DNA from 3 places in the Cupriavidus sp. 21MJTG02-4 genome. Region 1 is predicted to be linked to each of the others. Evidence: predicted binding sites of a transcription regulator. Region 1 holds the regulator's gene; each other region holds the start of a gene.
What was found. Region 1 encodes NrdR, which represses ribonucleotide reductase genes. Its sites were predicted from a motif close to CACNANATNTNGTG; they were not measured.
Positions count from the first base shown of each region.

Region 1 (5,709 bases):
GACATAGCGCGGCGCGATGGCCGTTCCGGCGATGCCTTCCGGCAACCCCGGCATTGTCTTGCCGGTGAACGTGCCGAACGGCAACGCCGACATCATCGGGGGACCCTGTGCCCGACAGCCACGCTTGCCATACGGGCATGTCATCGGGCGCCGGGACGCAGACCCCGGCCTGCATGCCCGAGCCGCAAGTCCCGCTTGCCGGCAGCGGCTCGAGACGGCCGCGCGGGCCGCTGCCTGCGGCGGCTGTCAACACGTCCGCTTCGCCATCGAGCAGCGCCACTTCGGCCGCGCGGAAGGCGATTTCGCGATCGAGCTGCAAGGTGGCGAGCTGGCGCGTGGAGAGCAGGAACTGCAGTGCGGCCGCGGCGGTGAATACCGCGAGCAGCAGGAGCATTGCAGCGAACAGCAGCGTCGCGCCGCCATGTCTGTGGATGCGGAACGTGGTCCGGGTTAGCACAATGTCTCCTGGCAGCGCGGGGCATTGCGCAGGCGGATGGTCGTGGCGAAGATCCGCCACGCGTTCCGGTCATGGCCGGGGAGCCTGTCGATCACGTCAGCCATCGCGTTGTCGACGTACGCATGGGCGGTCGTTGCCGGTATGCCCGCCGTGGCAGCCCCGCGACGCTCCAGGCGCAGGGCCAGTGCCACCTGCACCGCCACCACACGATGCCATGCGTCGTCGCCCATGGCGCTGACCTGGTCCGCGCGCAGGAAGGTGCCGGATGGTCTGCCGCTGCGGGACTCCATGGCGTAACGAACCTGCATCGATTCCACGCCACGCACCATCGCGCCGGAGGTCCAGCCGCTGCCGTCGATCCGTCCGTTGCGGCGCGCCGGATATCGGCATAGCAATTGGGGCTCGCCGTCGCTGGCGGTGGCCACGTAGACGAGATTCGCCGCAACGTAGCCAGTTTCCGCGATGGCGTCCAGGCTCTGTGCGGCAACGGCATAGCCACTGCAGTCGATCATCGTCTGGTCTGGCATGGTGCGTTCGCGCGCGTGGCCGCTGCCGCTGAAGCGGACCAGCAACGCGTCGCTGCCCCCGATACCGGATTTACCGCACGCCGGGATAGCTGCCATGGACGGCTGGCCGCAGTCATCCGCACCGCTGATCGCCGGAGCGGCCGGCGCCCTGGCGGCCGGATCCGGCCGCCAGCCGCCTTGCCGGATCAGGAGGGAAAGAATACTCAGCGCGCGCTGCCCACGTTCTTCCAGCAAGGCGCGCTCCGCGGTGGCGAGATAGGCGGCGCGGCATAGCAGGAACGCTGTGCCCGCGACTGCGATGACCACCAGCCCCAGCGCCAGGCCGACCATCATTTCCGTGAGCGTGAAGCCATGCGCCGGCAGAAGGCGCAAATGGCCCCGTGCAAGACGTGATCTCATGGCTGTATCCACAATGCGATGCCGCGCAACGTGGCCGCGGAGTCCCCGGCGCCAACGGCCAGCCTGGCAATCGCCAGCTTGCTGGTCAGCGCGCATGGGGGTTGGCCACAGCCCTCGGCGGACGTCGGATCGGGCCGGTTCATCGGGACCATGCCCAGCGCCGCGATCTCCGCGATTTCTCCGGTGGTTCGCATGGCGTGGGCGAGTTGCTCATGGCCGCGCAGCCGTGCCAGTGCCGTGGTCCCCACGCTGGCCAGCGGGATCAGGCCGGCGCTGACGATCAACAGGGCGCAGAGCGACTCGGCCAGGGCATAGCCGCGGCTGTGACGGCAACAGGAATGAAGCGGGCGAAGACGAGGCTGCATGGCGCGGTGAGGATGGCGGTGAGGCCATCAAGGTACCGCGCTGCACAGCGCCAATCCGTGGGCAAACGTAGTGAAACTGGCAAATTTGGTTGCGAGACGACGCCGTTACGCAACCTCGATATTCAGAAATGTCTACTCGATATGTGCGGGATGCGGAGCGCCTGGTGATCACGACGCTCACACTGTCCACGGACGAGTGCGTCGTCGGGATCAGCTCCTACGCTGAACGCTGGCTAGCGCTTGCTGTTTCCTGCCGTTACCTCGGCCAGCACATCGGAAAACTCGGCGACGTCCTCGAAGCTGCGGTACACGGAAGCAAAGCGGATATAGGCGATCTTGTCGAGCTTGCGCAGTTCGCGCATGACGAGTTCACCGACCTGGCTGCTCGGAATTTCCTTCTCGCCAAGCGCCAGCAGCTTTTCTTCGATGCGGGTGATGGCTTCGTCGATGGCCTCGGCGGAAACCGGGCGCTTGCGCAGCGCCAGGCGCATCGAATCCTTCAGCTTGGCGCGGGTGTAGTCCACGCGCGAGCCGTTCTTCTTGACGATGGCCGGGAAGAACAGTTCGATCCGTTCGTAGGTGGTGAAGCGGCGGTCGCAGGCTTCGCAGCGTCGGCGCCGGCGCACGGCGTCGCCGTCTTCCGACATGCGCGTGTCGAGCACCTGGGTATTGGAATGTCCGCAAAAGGGGCATTTCATGCCTGACCACCTTCAGAGTAAAGCCCCGTCGCCTTGGTATCTTGTCCTTCTGCGGCAACCGGGCGGGTTGGCGAGGCCCGCAGGCGGCACGATGGCGCGCCCGCGGGGCTGCCGGCCGCCCTCGCGGGCGGCCTTGCGCGGCATCAGCCGTAGACCGGGAAACGCTTGGTCAGTGCCGACACCTGCTCGCGCACGCTGGCGATGTTGCCGGCGTCGTGCGGATTGTCCAGCACGTCGGCGATCAGGTTGCCGACGATGCGCGCTTCTTCTTCCTTGAAGCCGCGCGTGGTCATGGCCGGCGAGCCAACGCGGATGCCCGAGGTCACGAACGGCTTTTCCGGATCGTTCGGGATGGCGTTCTTGTTCACGGTCAGGTGCGCTTCGCCCAGGATGCGCTCGGCTTCCTTGCCGGTGATGTTCTTGGCGCGCAGGTCGACCAGCATCACGTGGCTTTCGGTGCGGCCCGAGACAATGCGCAGGCCGCGTGCGATCAGCGTTTCGGCCAGCACGGCGGCATTCTTGACCACCTGTTCCTGGTAGGTCTTGAACTCCGGCGTCAGCGCTTCCTTGAACGCCACGGCCTTGCCGGCGATCACGTGCATCAGCGGACCACCCTGGATGCCCGGGAAGATCGACGAGTTGATGGCCTTCTCATGCTCGGCCTTCATCAGGATCACGCCGCCGCGCGGGCCGCGCAGGCTCTTGTGCGTCGTGGTGGTGACGAAGTCGGCGTGCGGCACCGGGTTCGGGTAGACGCCCGCGGCGATCAGGCCGGCGTAGTGGGCCATGTCGACCATGAAATAGGCACCGATCGACTTGGCAACCTTGCCGATGCGCTCGAAATCGATGCGCAGCGCGAAGGCCGAGGCGCCCGCGATGATCAGCTTCGGCTTCTTCTCTTGCGCGAGCTTTTCCAGCGCGTCGTAGTCGATGTCTTCCTGCGCGTTCAGGCCGTAGCTGACCACGTTGAACCACTTGCCGCTCATGTTCAGGGCCATGCCGTGGGTCAGGTGACCGCCTTCGGCCAGGCTCATGCCCATGATGGTGTCGCCCGGCTTCAGCACGGCGAAGTACACGCCCTGGTTGGCCTGCGAACCCGAGTTCGGCTGCACGTTGGCGGCTTCGGCGCCGAACAGTTCCTTCACGCGATCGATGGCGAGCTGCTCGACGATGTCGACGTACTCGCAGCCACCGTAGTAGCGCTTGCCGGGATAGCCCTCGGCGTACTTGTTGGTCAGTTGCGAGCCCTGCGCGGCCATCACGGCCGGCGAGGTGTAGTTTTCTGAGGCGATCAGCTCGATGTGGTCTTCCTGGCGCTGGTTTTCCTTCTGGATAGCGGCAAAGACCTCGGGGTCGATCTGGTCGATCGTATAGCGGCTGCGTTCGAACATGGCGAAACTCGTCTGAAAAAAGGGAATCCGATTACTGCATCGGGGTAGGGCGCGCGGGGAAAGCGATTGGCGGCCGGCACCGGCGGAACCATACGAACCGTCGGTGCAGGGCGCACCCTGCTTCCCATTCGCTGCCCAGGCGAGCGGCAGGCGCTTGAAACTTCACGCCAGAGAACTTGCGCTTCCTCGTGGTAGTACCCACTGACATCGCCAGTCGCGCAAGATGGAATGGTTGGGCGCAGTGTAGCGTGAGGCGGGGATTTGCCGCAAGCCGCGCCCCATGGCCCGCAACGCCAGGCCCGGCGCGGGCCGCAACTTGCTGTTGCAAACTCGTCCTGCGGGTTAACACCGAAGCTGTCTCGCTGTCCGTTACAATCCCGGCCATGACAAACTTTGCCTGGACCCTGCGGGTGTACTGGGAAGACACCGACGCCGGCGGCGTAGTGTTCTACGCCAACTATCTGAAGTTCTTCGAGCGCGCCCGGACCGAGTGGCTGCGCTCGCTGGGTGTCGAACAGCAGGCGCTGGCCGATGAGGCCGGCGTGGTCTTTATCGTCCGCAGCACGGCAGTGGACTACAATGCGCCCGCCCGGCTCGACGACCAGCTTGAGATCCGCACGCGCATCGAACGTGTAGGGCCGGCCTCGGTGCAGTTCGCGCAAGAGGCCTGGCGCGCCGAGACTTTGCTCGCCAGCGGCCAGATTCGCGTTGGTTGTGTCGATCGAAGCACTTTTCGTCCGTCTCCCATTCCCGCCCCTGTCCTGGCAACCATCAAGACCGCCCGATGAATCCCGTGACCGTCACGCAAGACCTGTCGATCGTTTCGCTGGTGCTGCACGCCAGCCTGCTCGCCCAGGCCGTCATGGCGCTGCTGCTCGTCATGTCGCTGTTCTCCTGGACATATATCTTCCGCAAGCACCTGGCGCTGCGCTCGGCGCGCACGCAGACGGAAGGGTTCGAGCGCGACTTCTGGGCCGGCGGCGACCTGCAGGCGCTCTATAACAGTGCGGCGAACAACCGGCACAACACCGGGGCGCTCGAGCGGATCTTCGAATCGGGCATGGGCGAGTTCCTCAAGGCGCGCGAGCGCGGCAATGAAGCGAGCGCGCTGCTCGACGCCGCCCGCCGCGCCATGCGCGCAGCCTACCAGCGCGAGATGGACGTGCTGGAATCGCACCTGCCGTTCCTGGCCTCGGTCGGCTCGGTCAGTCCCTATATCGGCCTGTTCGGTACCGTGTGGGGGATCATGAACGCGTTCCGTGGCCTGTCCAACGTGCAGCAGGCGACGCTGGCATCGGTGGCGCCCGGCATTGCCGAAGCGCTCGTGGCCACCGCAATCGGCCTGTTCGCGGCGATTCCGGCCGTGATCGCCTATAACCGCTACGCCACCGAGATCGATCGGCTGGCGATCCGGTTCGAAAGCTTCATGGAAGAATTCCTGAACATCCTGCAGCGGCAGACCCGCTGACCGACTGAACGACAGGAGCCCAGCAATGGCAGCCATTCAGCGCCGCGGCGGATCCCGCCGCCGGGCCAGTGCCGAAATCAACGTCGTGCCGTATATCGACGTGATGCTCGTGCTGCTGGTCATCTTCATGGTGGCGGCACCGATCGTCAGCCCCGCCGTCGTCGACCTGCCCACCGTGGCCAATGCCACGCCGCAACAGAAGGCCCCGCCGATTGTCGTGACCGTGCATGAAGACGGTGCGCTGACGGCGCGCGGCAAGGACAATGCCGGCAATTCGTTCGAGCGCAAGCTCGACAAGAACGGCCTGCTCGATTTCGTGCACCAGCGCCAGAACGAGAATCCCGACCAGCCGGTGGTGATTGCCGCCGACCGGGCCGTCAAGTACGAGTCCGTGCTCGATGTCA
Region 1 covers NZ_JBYOJP010000002.1:470,807-476,515, forward strand. Annotated here, with positions in the region: gene AC3FKH_RS05400 (pilus assembly protein) at 1-96, opposite strand, end outside; gene AC3FKH_RS05405 (hypothetical protein) at 125-454, shown strand; gene AC3FKH_RS05410 (PilW family protein) at 451-1,383, opposite strand; gene AC3FKH_RS05415 (hypothetical protein) at 1,380-1,748, opposite strand; gene nrdR (transcriptional regulator NrdR) at 1,982-2,446, opposite strand; gene glyA (serine hydroxymethyltransferase) at 2,590-3,837, opposite strand; ZMP/ZTP riboswitch at 3,964-4,065, opposite strand; gene ybgC (tol-pal system-associated acyl-CoA thioesterase) at 4,221-4,625, shown strand; gene tolQ (protein TolQ) at 4,622-5,305, shown strand; gene tolR (protein TolR) at 5,331-5,709, shown strand, end outside.

Region 2 (5,709 bases), 400 kb from region 1:
TGCCGCGCATCCTGCAACTGCTGCCCATCGTCTCGCGCTCCGCGCCGCCGGGGGGCGGCAACCGGCACACGCGGCTGCGTCTGCGCTTTGTGCTGCCGGGCCTGGCCGGGCTGCGCAATACCATCGCCAGCACGTCGACCCTGCCATCCAGCCTCGACACCGCCGCGTGGAACGAGCTGACGCCCGAAGTCGCGGCGCGCCTGCGCCTGGCCATCGCCCAGCAGGAAGCCATGGCCTGGTCGCCCGACGACGAGGCCCTGCTGCGCAGCGAGATGCGCGACACCGTGCTGGTCCATATCGAAAGCTGGGAGCGCATCGCCGAGCAGGTCCAGCAGGAAAAGCTCGCCGCCATGGGCCGGCTCGTGGCCAGCGTCGCGCACCAGATCCGCAATCCGCTGGCGGCCATCAGCCAGGCCAGCGAGCTGCTGGGCGACGGGGCGGGCATCGGCGGCGATGGTGGCGTGGAGTCGGATGTCGATGCACGTCTGCTACGCATCATCCATGACAACGTGCGGCGGCTGGACCAGGTCGTGTCCGACGTGCTGCAGCTGTCGCGCCGCCCGCGCACGGGCCGCAGCACCGCGCAGCTTGCGCAGGCGCTGCCCGAGATCGTCGAGCGCTGGCGGCTGGAGATGCGCTCGCGCCGGCCGCGTGCCGGCGACACGCGCCAGCCGGGCCGCGGCGAGATCAACCCGAATGCGGTCCGCCTCACGGTCGACGTGGCACAGCCGGTGGTCTTCGACACCTCGCAGCTCCAGCAGGTGCTCGGCAACCTGCTCGACAACGCGTGGCGCTACTGCAGCCGCCTGCCGGGCGCCATCCGCCTGCTCGCGCACGCGCTGGACCAGCACCATGCCGAGTTGATCGTCTGGAACGATGGCACCGAGATTCCGCGCGAACACCAGCGCAGCCTGTTCGAGCCGTTCTTTACCAGCAATGCCCAGGGCACCGGGCTGGGCCTGTTCATGGCGCGCGAGCTGTGCGGCGCCAACGACGCACAGGTCCGCTACGGCACCATCGCGCTGGATGACCTGCTCGCGCGCACCGGCCTGCTGGCTGCCCCGCGCGATACACTGCCCGCCAAGGCCTTCGTGCTGACGCTGCGCATCGACACCGGCGATGCAATGCAGGCAGACACGCAGATCCATTGAACTTCCGCACCTGACACGCCGCTCCATGCCACCCAGAACGCCCGGCCCTGACCCGATCCTCGTCATCGATGACGAGGCAGACCTGCGCGAGCTGCTGGATATTTCCATCCGCCGCATGGGGCATGACGTGGTGCTGGCCGGCTCGCTGGCCGAAGCGCGCGAGAAGCTCGCGCAGCGCCGCTACAGCCTGGTGCTGACCGACATGCGCCTGGGCGACGGCCTGGGCATCGAGATCGTGCGGCAGCTGTCGGTTTCGCCGGAACGCGTGCCCGTGGCCGTCATCACGGCCTACGGTAGCGCCGACAACGCCGTCGAAGCGCTCAAGGCCGGCGCGTTCGACTACATCGCCAAGCCGGTGTCGCTGGACCAGCTGCGCAGCCTGGTGATGAACGCGCTGGGCCGCCAGCAGGCGCGCGAAGACCAGGACGCCGCCGCCAGTGCCGATGCCAGCCAGGGCGCCGACCGCGCCGCCGCGCTGCTGCCCGGCCACTCGCCGGCCATGCAGGAGGTGCGGCGCTCGCTCTCGCGGCTGGCGCGCAGCATGGCGCCGGTGGTGATCAGCGGCGAATCGGGCAGCGGCAAGGAGCGCGCCGCACACGCCATCCACGCTACCAGCGCGCGTGCCGCGCATCCGTTCGTGGCGGTGAACTGCGGTGCCATCCCGGAAAACCTGATGGAGTCCGAGTTCTTCGGTCACGTCAAGGGCGCGTTCACCGGCGCCGACGGCGAGCGCGGCGGCTTCTTCCAGTCGGCCAACGGCGGCACGCTGCTGCTGGACGAGGTGGCCGACCTGCCGCTGGCCATGCAGGTCAAGCTGCTGCGCGCGCTGCAGGAGCGCCGCGTGCGCAAGATCGGCGCCAGCCGCGAAGATGCCGTCGATGTGCGCGTGATGTGCGCGAGCCACAAGGATCTCGCCGCCATGGTCGCGGCTGGCCAGTTCCGGCAGGACTTGTACTACCGGCTCAATGTGCTCGAATTGCGCATGCCGACGCTGCGCGAGCGTGCCGAGGATATCCCCGTGCTCGCGCGCGCCATCCTTGAGCACCTGGCCGTGCGCTATGGCGATCCGCGCCCGCGCCGCCTGTCGCAGGCCGCGCTGGAGCGGCTGGTGGCTTATCCGTTCCCGGGCAATGTGCGCGAGCTGGAAAACCTGCTCGAACGCGCCTACGCGTTTGCCGAGTCCGAAGATATCCAGGTGGCCGACCTGGGCCCGCTCGACGCCAATATGGAACGCGCGGCGCTGCGTGCGGCACCGTCGCCGCTGACCCCGTACACACCGTGGGCCTTCGGCGGGGTGCCGGCGGGCATCATGCCGGCCGAGCCCGCCCCGGTCCCCATGCCGATCGTGCCGCAGCAGGCTGCAGCAACGCCCGAGGCGGAAGCCGTGGCCGTGGCTGAAGACGCGCCCGATGCCGCCGAGCGTGCCTGCCGCGGCGTGGCGTTCCCGATCGATCTCCAGGCCCGGCTCGAGAATGTCGAGCGCGAGATCATCCTGCAGGCGCTGGCGCAAACCAGCTTCAACCGCACGGCCGCCGCGCCGCTGCTGGGTTTGAACCTGCGCCAGCTTCGCTATCGCATCCAGCAGCTTGGTATCCGCGATGGGCGGGACGAACGCGACGAAGGGGAGGGCGCGGCATGACGGCTCCGGTTTCCGGCCCCGTCCCAGCCAGCTTCCTGCCGGACGCCGAAGGCTGGGTGCCGGCCGCGCGCCGCGTGCCATCGCCCAATTACGACGAGCGGCCTACGGGCATGCCCGTCGACCTGGTCGTGCTGCACAACATCAGCCTGCCGCCGGGCCAGTTCGGCAGCGATGACATTGAAGCCTTCTTCCAGAACCGGCTCGACCCGGACCGCCACCCGTTTTTCGCCACGATCCACCAGGTGCAGGTGTCCGCGCACTTCCTGATCCGGCGCGATGGCGAACTCGTGCAGTTCGTGCCTTGCGGCAAGCGTGCGTGGCATGCCGGGCTGTCCGATTTCTTCGGCCGGGTCCGTTGCAACGATTTTTCAGTCGGCATCGAGATCGAAGGCGCCGACGACCAGCCGTTCACGGCCGCCCAGTACGCCACCACCGCCACGCTGGTGAAGGCCCTGCGCGCCACATTGCCGGTGCAGGCGATTGCCGGCCACAGCGACATCGCCCCGGGCCGCAAGACCGACCCGGGACCCCACTTCGACTGGGACCGTTTCGCGCGTCTCGCCGACGTTCCGGAAAACCTGTTACCCTTCCGCCCCTCGCACAGTTAAGGTGCTTGCGGGGCCGCCAAGCTGTTGCCACAGCACCATGTCGGCACGATGTCACATGCCAAATCCCCACGTCGGTGTGGGGCTATCGGACGCGCCGCCCGGATAAAAAAAATTTCCAAAAAATGTGCGTCTGCGAACGACTTGGCGCGATCCCTTGTCGTAGCGCGGTTCCCGGGAATGTGGCGCTGCCGCACTTGTCATCGGGGTGTCGCAACCACGCTTGTCAAGACTGGTCATCCGGATTTCTTTCACTATACTTAGCCCAGTTTTCCGCAGTGACCACTATATCTAGTAGTTCAACCGGGGAGCTGGCCTAGCAGTGAAGGGTTGCTGTCGCAGACGTGGCGATAGTGGTTGAAACCCTGATGTGGGGTCAGCGCATCACAAGAGTCCCTGGCGAAATGTTTAGCAAACGGCAGTCAGTCCCACCGCCAACCCTGTGCGGCAGGACACTTTCGCAGCCCATTTCGCCAGGGACTCTTTTGTCTCTTAAAACAGGCTAAAAAGACAGGAGTTCTTATGCAGACGGCCCAGAACGAAATCACCACGGGCGCAGCGGGCGCCGCCGGTATTGCAGGTACCGAGCAACAGGCCCCCGCGACCCAAGCCGGCACGACGAACTACCAGGATTACAAGATCATCCGCCGCAACGGCGCCGTGGTGGCGTTCGAGCCGTCCAAGATCAACGTCGCCATGACCAAGGCCTTCCTCGCCGTGAACGGCGGGCAGGGCGCGGCTTCCGCGCGTGTGCGCGAGATCGTCGAGCAACTGACGCACGCCGTGGTGCGCGCGCTGGTGCGCAGCCGCCCGAGCGGTGGCGCGATCCATATCGAAGACGTGCAGGATCACGTCGAACTGGCCCTGATGCGCTCGGGTGAGCACGAAGTGGCCCGTTCCTACGTGCTGTACCGCGAAAAGCGCGCCCAGGAGCGTGCCAGTGCCAGCGCGCAGGCCGTCGCCCGCGTGCAGGAAGCCGGCATCCAGTTCAACGTGAGCGACGCCGGCGTGAGCAAGCCGCTGGACATCGTCGCGCTGCACGCGCTGCTCGATAACGCCTGCGCCGGCCTGGGCAAGGCCGTCAGCGCCGAGCCGATCCTCAAGGAAACGCTGAAGAACCTGTACGAAGGCGTGCCGATGACGCAGGTGTACGACTCCGCCATCCTGGCCGCGCGTACCCTGATCGAAAAGGACCCGGACTACAGCCAGGTCACCGCCCGTATCCTGCTGCACACCATCCGCAAGGAAATCCTGGGCGCCGAAGTGACGCAGGCCGAAATGACCACGCGTTACGCCGAGTACTTCCCCAAGTTCATCGCCCGCGGTATCGCCGCCGAGCTGCTGGACGAGAAGCTGGCCACCTTCGACCTGGCCCGCCTGGGCGCCGCGCTGGACGCCGGCCGCGACTTCCAGTTCAACTACCTGGGCCTGCAGACGCTGTATGACCGCTACTTCCTGCACATCGAAGAGACCCGCATCGAGATGCCGCAGGCATTCTTCATGCGCGTCGCCATGGGCCTGGCCCTCAACGAAACCGACCGCGAAGCGCGCGCCATCGAGTTCTACCAGCTGCTGTCGTCGTTCGACTTCATGTCGTCCACGCCGACCCTGTTCAACTCGGGCACCCAGCGCTCGCAGCTGTCGTCGTGCTACCTGACCACCGTCTCGGACGACCTGGAAGGCATCTACGAAGCGCTCAAGGAAAACGCGCTGCTGTCCAAGTTCGCCGGCGGCCTGGGCAATGACTGGACCAACGTGCGCGCACTGGGCTCGCACATCAAGGGCACCAACGGCAAGAGCCAGGGCGTGGTCCCGTTCCTGAAGGTGGTGAACGACACCGCCGTGGCCGTGAACCAGGGCGGCAAGCGCAAGGGCGCCGTCTGCGCCTACCTGGAAACGTGGCACCTGGACATCGAAGAATTCCTGGAGCTGCGCAAGAACACCGGCGACGACCGCCGCCGCACCCACGACATGAACACGGCCAACTGGATTCCGGACCTGTTCATGAAGCGCGTGATGGAAAACGCCGAATGGACGCTGTTCTCGCCGTCCACCTGCCCGGACCTGCACGACAAGGTCGGCAAGGAGTTCGAAAAGGCTTACCTGGGCTACGAAGCCAAGGCCGCCAACGGCGAACTGAAGCTGTTCAAGAAGGTTCCGGCCATGCAGCTCTGGCGCAAGATGCTGGGCATGCTGTTCGAAACCGGCCACCCGTGGATCACCTTCAAGGATCCTTGCAACATCCGCAGCCCGCAGCAGCACGTCGGCGTCGTCCACAGCTCCAACCTGTGCACGGAAATCACGCTGAATACCA
Region 2 covers NZ_JBYOJP010000002.1:70,179-75,887, forward strand. Annotated here, with positions in the region: gene AC3FKH_RS03565 (sensor histidine kinase) at 1-1,151, shown strand, start outside; gene AC3FKH_RS03570 (sigma-54-dependent transcriptional regulator) at 1,177-2,790, shown strand; gene ampD (1,6-anhydro-N-acetylmuramyl-L-alanine amidase AmpD) at 2,787-3,398, shown strand; gene AC3FKH_RS03580 (ribonucleoside-diphosphate reductase subunit alpha) at 3,918-5,709, shown strand, end outside.
Region 2: the regulator NrdR is predicted to act here: its motif matches at 3,679-3,692, upstream of AC3FKH_RS03580 (ribonucleoside-diphosphate reductase subunit alpha).

Region 3 (5,709 bases), on a different contig from region 1:
TCAACACCAACGTCACCGGTGTGTTCCTGTGCGCCCGCGCGGCGTTCGCGCTGATGCGGCGCCAGTCGCCGCAGGGCGGCCGCATCATCAACAATGGCTCGATTTCCGCGCATACGCCGCGGCCGTTCACCGCGCCCTATACGGCCAGCAAGCACGCTGTCACGGGTCTGACCAAGGCGCTGGCGCTCGATGGCCGCGCCTTCAACATCGCCGCTGGCCAGATCGATATCGGCAATGCGCTGACCGAGTTGTCCGAGCGCATGACCCGCGGCGTGCTCCAGGCCAATGGCACGGTCGCGCCCGAACCGATGATGGACGCGAGCCACGTGGCCAATGCCGTGCGCCACATGGCTTCGCTGCCGCTGGACACCAATGTCCTGAACATGACCGTCATGGCCAGCGCCATGCCGTTCGTCGGCCGCGGCTGACATCCCCGCCCACATTCCCACGGGCCTCGCATCCGTGGGAGCCACCAGAGTCGACTGAAGTTGACCAGCATCCAGACGGAGACACCCCATGCGATTCACCCCAAGCAGATTCAGCACCCTGATCGGCACGATGGCCGGTTGTGCCGCCATCATGATGGCGCCCGGCGGGGCCGGTGCCCAAGGCAACTATCCGACGCGACCAGTCACCATCATCGTCCCGGCGCCGGCCGGCGGCGGCATTGACCTGATCGCCCGCGTCGTCGGCGAGAAGCTGTCGGTAAAGCTCGGCCAACCGTTCATCGTCGAGAACCGCCCCGGCGCCTCCAACAACCTGGGCACCGCGGTCCTGGCCAATGCCAAGCCCGATGGCTACACGATCGGCATCGTCGGCGGCAGCCACAACATCAACAAGTTCCTGTTCAAGAATCTCGGCTGGGATCCTGAGAAGAGCTTCGAGCCGATCGTCTACACGCACGAGATCCCGCTGGTGTTCGCGGCCTACCCCAAGCTGCCGGCGAAGACGGTGCCCGAGCTGGTGAGCTGGATGAAGGCCAATCCGGCCGAAGCGAAGGTGGCCACGTCGGGTCGCGGCAGCGCGCAGGAAATGGCCGCCGAGATGTTCCGCATGGTCAGTGGTGCGCCGGTGCTGCTGGTGCCTTACAAGGGCTCGTCCGCGGCACATCCCGACCTGATCGCCGGCCGCACGGTGCTTTACATCGACACCATCAGCGCGATTCAGGAGCAGGTGAAATCGGGCAATGTGCGCGCACTGGCCGTCTCCACGCGCAAGCGGTCCAAGGCGTTGCCCAATGTCCCCACCGCCGAGGAACAAGGGCTCAAGGGCTATGACGCCAACACCAACGGTGGTTTCCTCGCGCCGGCGGGCACGCCCAGGGAGATCGTGGCCAGGCTGAACACAGAGATCAACGCGGCGCTGAAGCTTCCGGAGGTGCGGGCCAAGCTGGAAACGGCGGGCATCGACGTGCAAGGCGGCACGCCGCAGGAGTATGCGGCGTTGATCAAATCGGACCTCGCGAAGTGGGGCAAGGTAGTGAAGGAAGCGGGAATTCAGCCGGAGTAATGGCGTTTGATTCCGGCGTGGCGACACGCTTGGCCGTTCAACGCAAGGACGGCCGTCGTGTCGCTCACGCAGCAGGCAGCCGCATGGAGATTTGCGGATACGCGGCTTTCAATCGGCGGGCGATATCGGCCGTGGCGACGCAGGGTATGCCCGCCGTGCCACGCGGCTGCAAAGCCCAATGACGGACGCCACGCGCCGCCAGTGTACCGACGAGACCGTCAAGTTCGTCTTCGCTGAACAGCGCCGGATCCCACGTGGTGCGGCATTCGTAGTCCACGCCGCTAGCGACGACAAGATCCAGCGATGCCATCACGCGTGAGCCGCTGCCGGGCGTGCCGGTGATCGCGTCGTAGCGATGTGCCGGCCCCTTGATATCGATGCCGATCCAGTCCATCAGCGGCAGCACTGACGCGAGCCGCTCCGGGTACATGCCTGCGGTGTGCAGGGCCGCCTGCAACCCCATGGCGCGGACTTCGCGCACGGCATCGGGCAGCGATGCCTGCAGCGTGGGCTCGCCGCCGGAGAACACCACGCCGTCCAGCAGGCCACGCCGGTTCGCCAGGAAATCCCTCACCTGATTCCATGGCAGCAGGTCGCGCCCGCGCGGAGAAATCAGGTGGGCGTTATGACAGTAGCCGCAGCGCCACGGGCAACCCTGACAGAACACCACCGCGGCAAGCCGGCCGGGAAAGTCGATGCTGGTCAGTGGCGTCAGGCCGCCGATGCGCAGGCTACCCATGGCATCAGGCCGCGCAGCGCTGCTCGGCAAAGAAGCGGCGCTCGGCGTGCTCGCCCTTCTTGCCGGTGTTGAAGCTGGCGACGGGACGGTGATACCCCATCACGCGCGTCCAGACTTCGCAGCGCTGGCGTTCATGTTCCTCGAGTTCGACGGTGGCTTTCAGGCGTTGCGGTTGGCTGATCATGGCGGTTCTCCTTGCTGGGGTTGGGAAATTCATGCGGCTTGCTGCAGGCGTTTGCGGGCGAGAACATCCTCGTCGCACTTCGGGCAATAGACGTGCTCGCCGGCCAGGTAGCCATGCGTCGGGCAGATCGAAAACGTGGGCGTGACCGTGATATATGGAAGGCGGAAATTTTCCAGCGCCCGGCGTACCAGGCGCTTGCACGCCTCGCCGCTGGACAGGCGCTCGCCCATGTAGAGATGCAGCACGGTCCCGCCGGTGTATTTGGCTTGCAGCGCTTCCTGCTGCGCCAGGGCTTCGAAAGGATCATCGGTGAAGCCGGCCGGCAGCTGCGACGAATTGGTGTAGTAAGGCTGCTCCGCCGTACCGGCCTGCAGAATGCCGGGCCAGCGTTTGCGGTCCTCCCGCGCGAAGCGATAGGTGGTGCCCTCGGCCGGCGTGGCCTCCAGGTTATACATATGGCCGGTCGCTTCCTGGTATTCGACAATGCGCGCGCGCACATGGTCGAGCACGCGCAGGGCGAAGCCGCGACCCCAGTCCGTGGTGACGTCGTGGGTATCGTCGGTGAAGTTGCGGATCATCTCGTTGAGGCCGTTCACCCCGAGCGTCGAGAAGTGATTGCGCAGCGTGCCGAGATAGCGCCGGGTGTACGGGAACAGGCCCTGGTCCATCAGCTTCTGGATCAGCTCGCGCTTGGCTTCGAGCGAATCGCGGCCGATATCGAGCAGGTTATCGAGCCGCTGCAACAGGCCGGCTTCGTCGCCTGCATTCAGATAGCCCAGCCGGGCGCAGTTGATGGTGACCACGCCCAGCGAGCCAGTCTGCTCCGCGCTGCCGAACAGGCCGTTGCCGCGCTTGAGCAGTTCGCGCAGATCGAGCTGGAGCCGGCAGCACATGGACCGCACCATGTTCGGCTTGAGCTCGGAGTTCAGGAAGTTCTGGAAATAAGGCAATCCGTACTTGGCCGTCATGTCGAACAGCCGCGCGGCATTCTCGCTTTCCCAGGGGAAGTCCGGCGTGATGTTGTAGGTGGGAATCGGGAAGGTGAAGACGCGGCCAAGGGCATCGCCTTCGGTCATGACTTCGATATAGGCGCGATTGATCACGTCCATCTCGGCCTGCAGGTCGCCATAGCGGAATGGCATCTCCTCGCCGCCGATCACCGGCACCTGTTCCCGAAGGTCTTCGGGGCAGGTCCAGTCGAACGTGAGGTTGGTGAACGGAGTCTGCGTGCCCCAGCGCGACGGCACGTTGAGGTTGTAGATCAGTTCCTGCATGTGTTGCCGGACCTCGGCGTAGGACATGCTGTCCTTGCGCACGAAGGGGGCCATATAGGTATCGAACGACGAGAACGCCTGCGCCCCGGCCCACTCGTTCTGCATGGTGCCAAGGAAGTTCACGATCTGCCCGACCGCGCTCGACATGTGCCGCGGCGGTGCTGCTTCCACTTTGCCGGGCACGCCATTCAACCCTTCATGCAGTAGCGTGCGCAGCGACCAGCCGGCGCAGTAGCCGGACAGCATGTCGAGATCGTGGATGTGAAGGTCGCCCTCGCGATGGGCCGCCCCGGCTTGCGGCGCGTAGACATGGGACAGCCAGTAGTTGGCGGTGACCTTGCCCGCCACGTTGAGGATCAGCCCGCCGAGCGAGTAGCCCTGGTTTGCATTGGCGTTGACGCGCCAGTCCTCGCGGTTCAGGTACTCGTTGACGGACGATTCCACGTCGACGAGGGTACGGTGTGGATGAGATCCCATTGCGCCCCTAAAAACACTAGATATGGGGATGCATTATTTACCATCCACTATATATAGCGTTGCGCAAGATCAAACGGGTGAGTTTCACGCGATACGGAAGAGGACAGCTGACGGGGCATTGGTGGCGCCGGCAAGGTGCAAGGCGGCCTCGGCGCGGGCGTGCGATGGTCCGGCGCCATCGCCACCGCCCCGGAAGGAGTTTCCTCTGCACCCGAGGCGATCCGGCAGGCGCCGGACCGGTTCTACTCTGCGTATGGGAACAGCGCGCGTGCCTCGCCAGGCATGCCGGCAGACGCCTGCGCCGGCGACGGCGGCAGCATGCCGAGCATGGCGGCTAGAGCCATTGACAAGGCCATCAGCGGCCTCATGAGGCGCCCTGGCTCAGCGTTGCCTGCAGCGCCGCCAGGCCATCGCGGTAGATGCCCTCGAACAGGCGCGATGCGTCGTCATCGCTCACGCCGGCCGGCGTGAACTGGCCAGACCATTCGACGCGCGAGGCCTGGTCCCCGTCGATGCCGACCACGCGCAGCGTGGAGCGGTAGCCGGTGACGGGGAACGGCGCCTTCAGGATCGAGTAGGTGTAGCTGCGCGCGCCCTGGTCAAAGGCCTCCAGACGTTCGACGATGGCATCGCCGTCCGGATTGACGAGGCTGCGCACACGGCCGCCCTCGCTCAGTTCGCTCTTGGGGATATACGGCAGCCAGTCGGGCAGCGAATCGAAGCCGCCAATCAGTTGCCAGACGCGGTCCGGTGCTACCGGCAGCGTGATCATTGCAGACGCTTGTGCCATGATGGACTCCTTGAATCGAATGTGGTCCCGGATCAGTTGCTGTCGCCAGGCAGCGGCGCATTTGCCGCGACCAGGTGCTGCTCGCGCAACTCGCGCCAGAAATCGGCGGGAATGACCGCCTTCAGCGCGGCGGTGTCCTCGGCGATGCGCTCGGGCCGGCTTGCACCGGGGACCACGGCGGCGACCGCCGGGTTGGCCAGCACGAACTGCAGCGCGGCGGCCTTGATGCTGACGCCATGGCGTTGCGCGATCGCCTTGATGCGCTCGACCTTGCTGATGATCTCGGGCGGCGCCTTCTGGTACTCGAAGTGCGAGCCGCCGGCCAGGATGCCCGAGCTGTACGGGCCGCCAACCACAATCTCGGTCTTGCGCTCCGCGGCCTTCGGCATCAGGCGCTGCAGCGCGCGCTCGTGGTCGAGCAGCGAATAGCGGCCCGCCAGCAGGAAGCCGTCCGGCTGCGCTTCGGTCAGGTCCAGCGTCAGTTCGATCGGCTCCACGCGGTTCACGCCCAGGCCCCAGGCCTTGATCACGCCCTCTTCGCGCAGCCGGGTCAGCACCTTGAAAGCGCCTTTGCGGGCGGTCTCGAAATAGCCCAGCCACTCGTCGCCGTAGAAGTCCTGGGCGATGTCGTGGACCCACACGATGTCCAGGCGGTCGGCCTTCATCCGCTTCAGGCTGTCCTCGATCGAGCGCAGCGTGGCGTCCGCCGAGTAGTCGTTGACCAGCTTGTTCGGGC
Region 3 covers NZ_JBYOJP010000023.1:79,241-84,949, forward strand. Annotated here, with positions in the region: gene AC3FKH_RS31060 (SDR family oxidoreductase) at 1-428, shown strand, start outside; gene AC3FKH_RS31065 (Bug family tripartite tricarboxylate transporter substrate binding protein) at 559-1,509, shown strand; gene AC3FKH_RS31070 (anaerobic ribonucleoside-triphosphate reductase activating protein) at 1,574-2,248, opposite strand; gene nrdD (anaerobic ribonucleoside-triphosphate reductase) at 2,253-2,432, opposite strand; gene AC3FKH_RS31080 (ribonucleoside triphosphate reductase) at 2,462-4,183, opposite strand; gene AC3FKH_RS31085 (SRPBCC family protein) at 4,548-4,973, opposite strand; gene AC3FKH_RS31090 (aldo/keto reductase) at 5,006-5,709, opposite strand, start outside.
Region 3: the regulator NrdR is predicted to act here: its motif matches at 4,229-4,242, upstream of AC3FKH_RS31080 (ribonucleoside triphosphate reductase).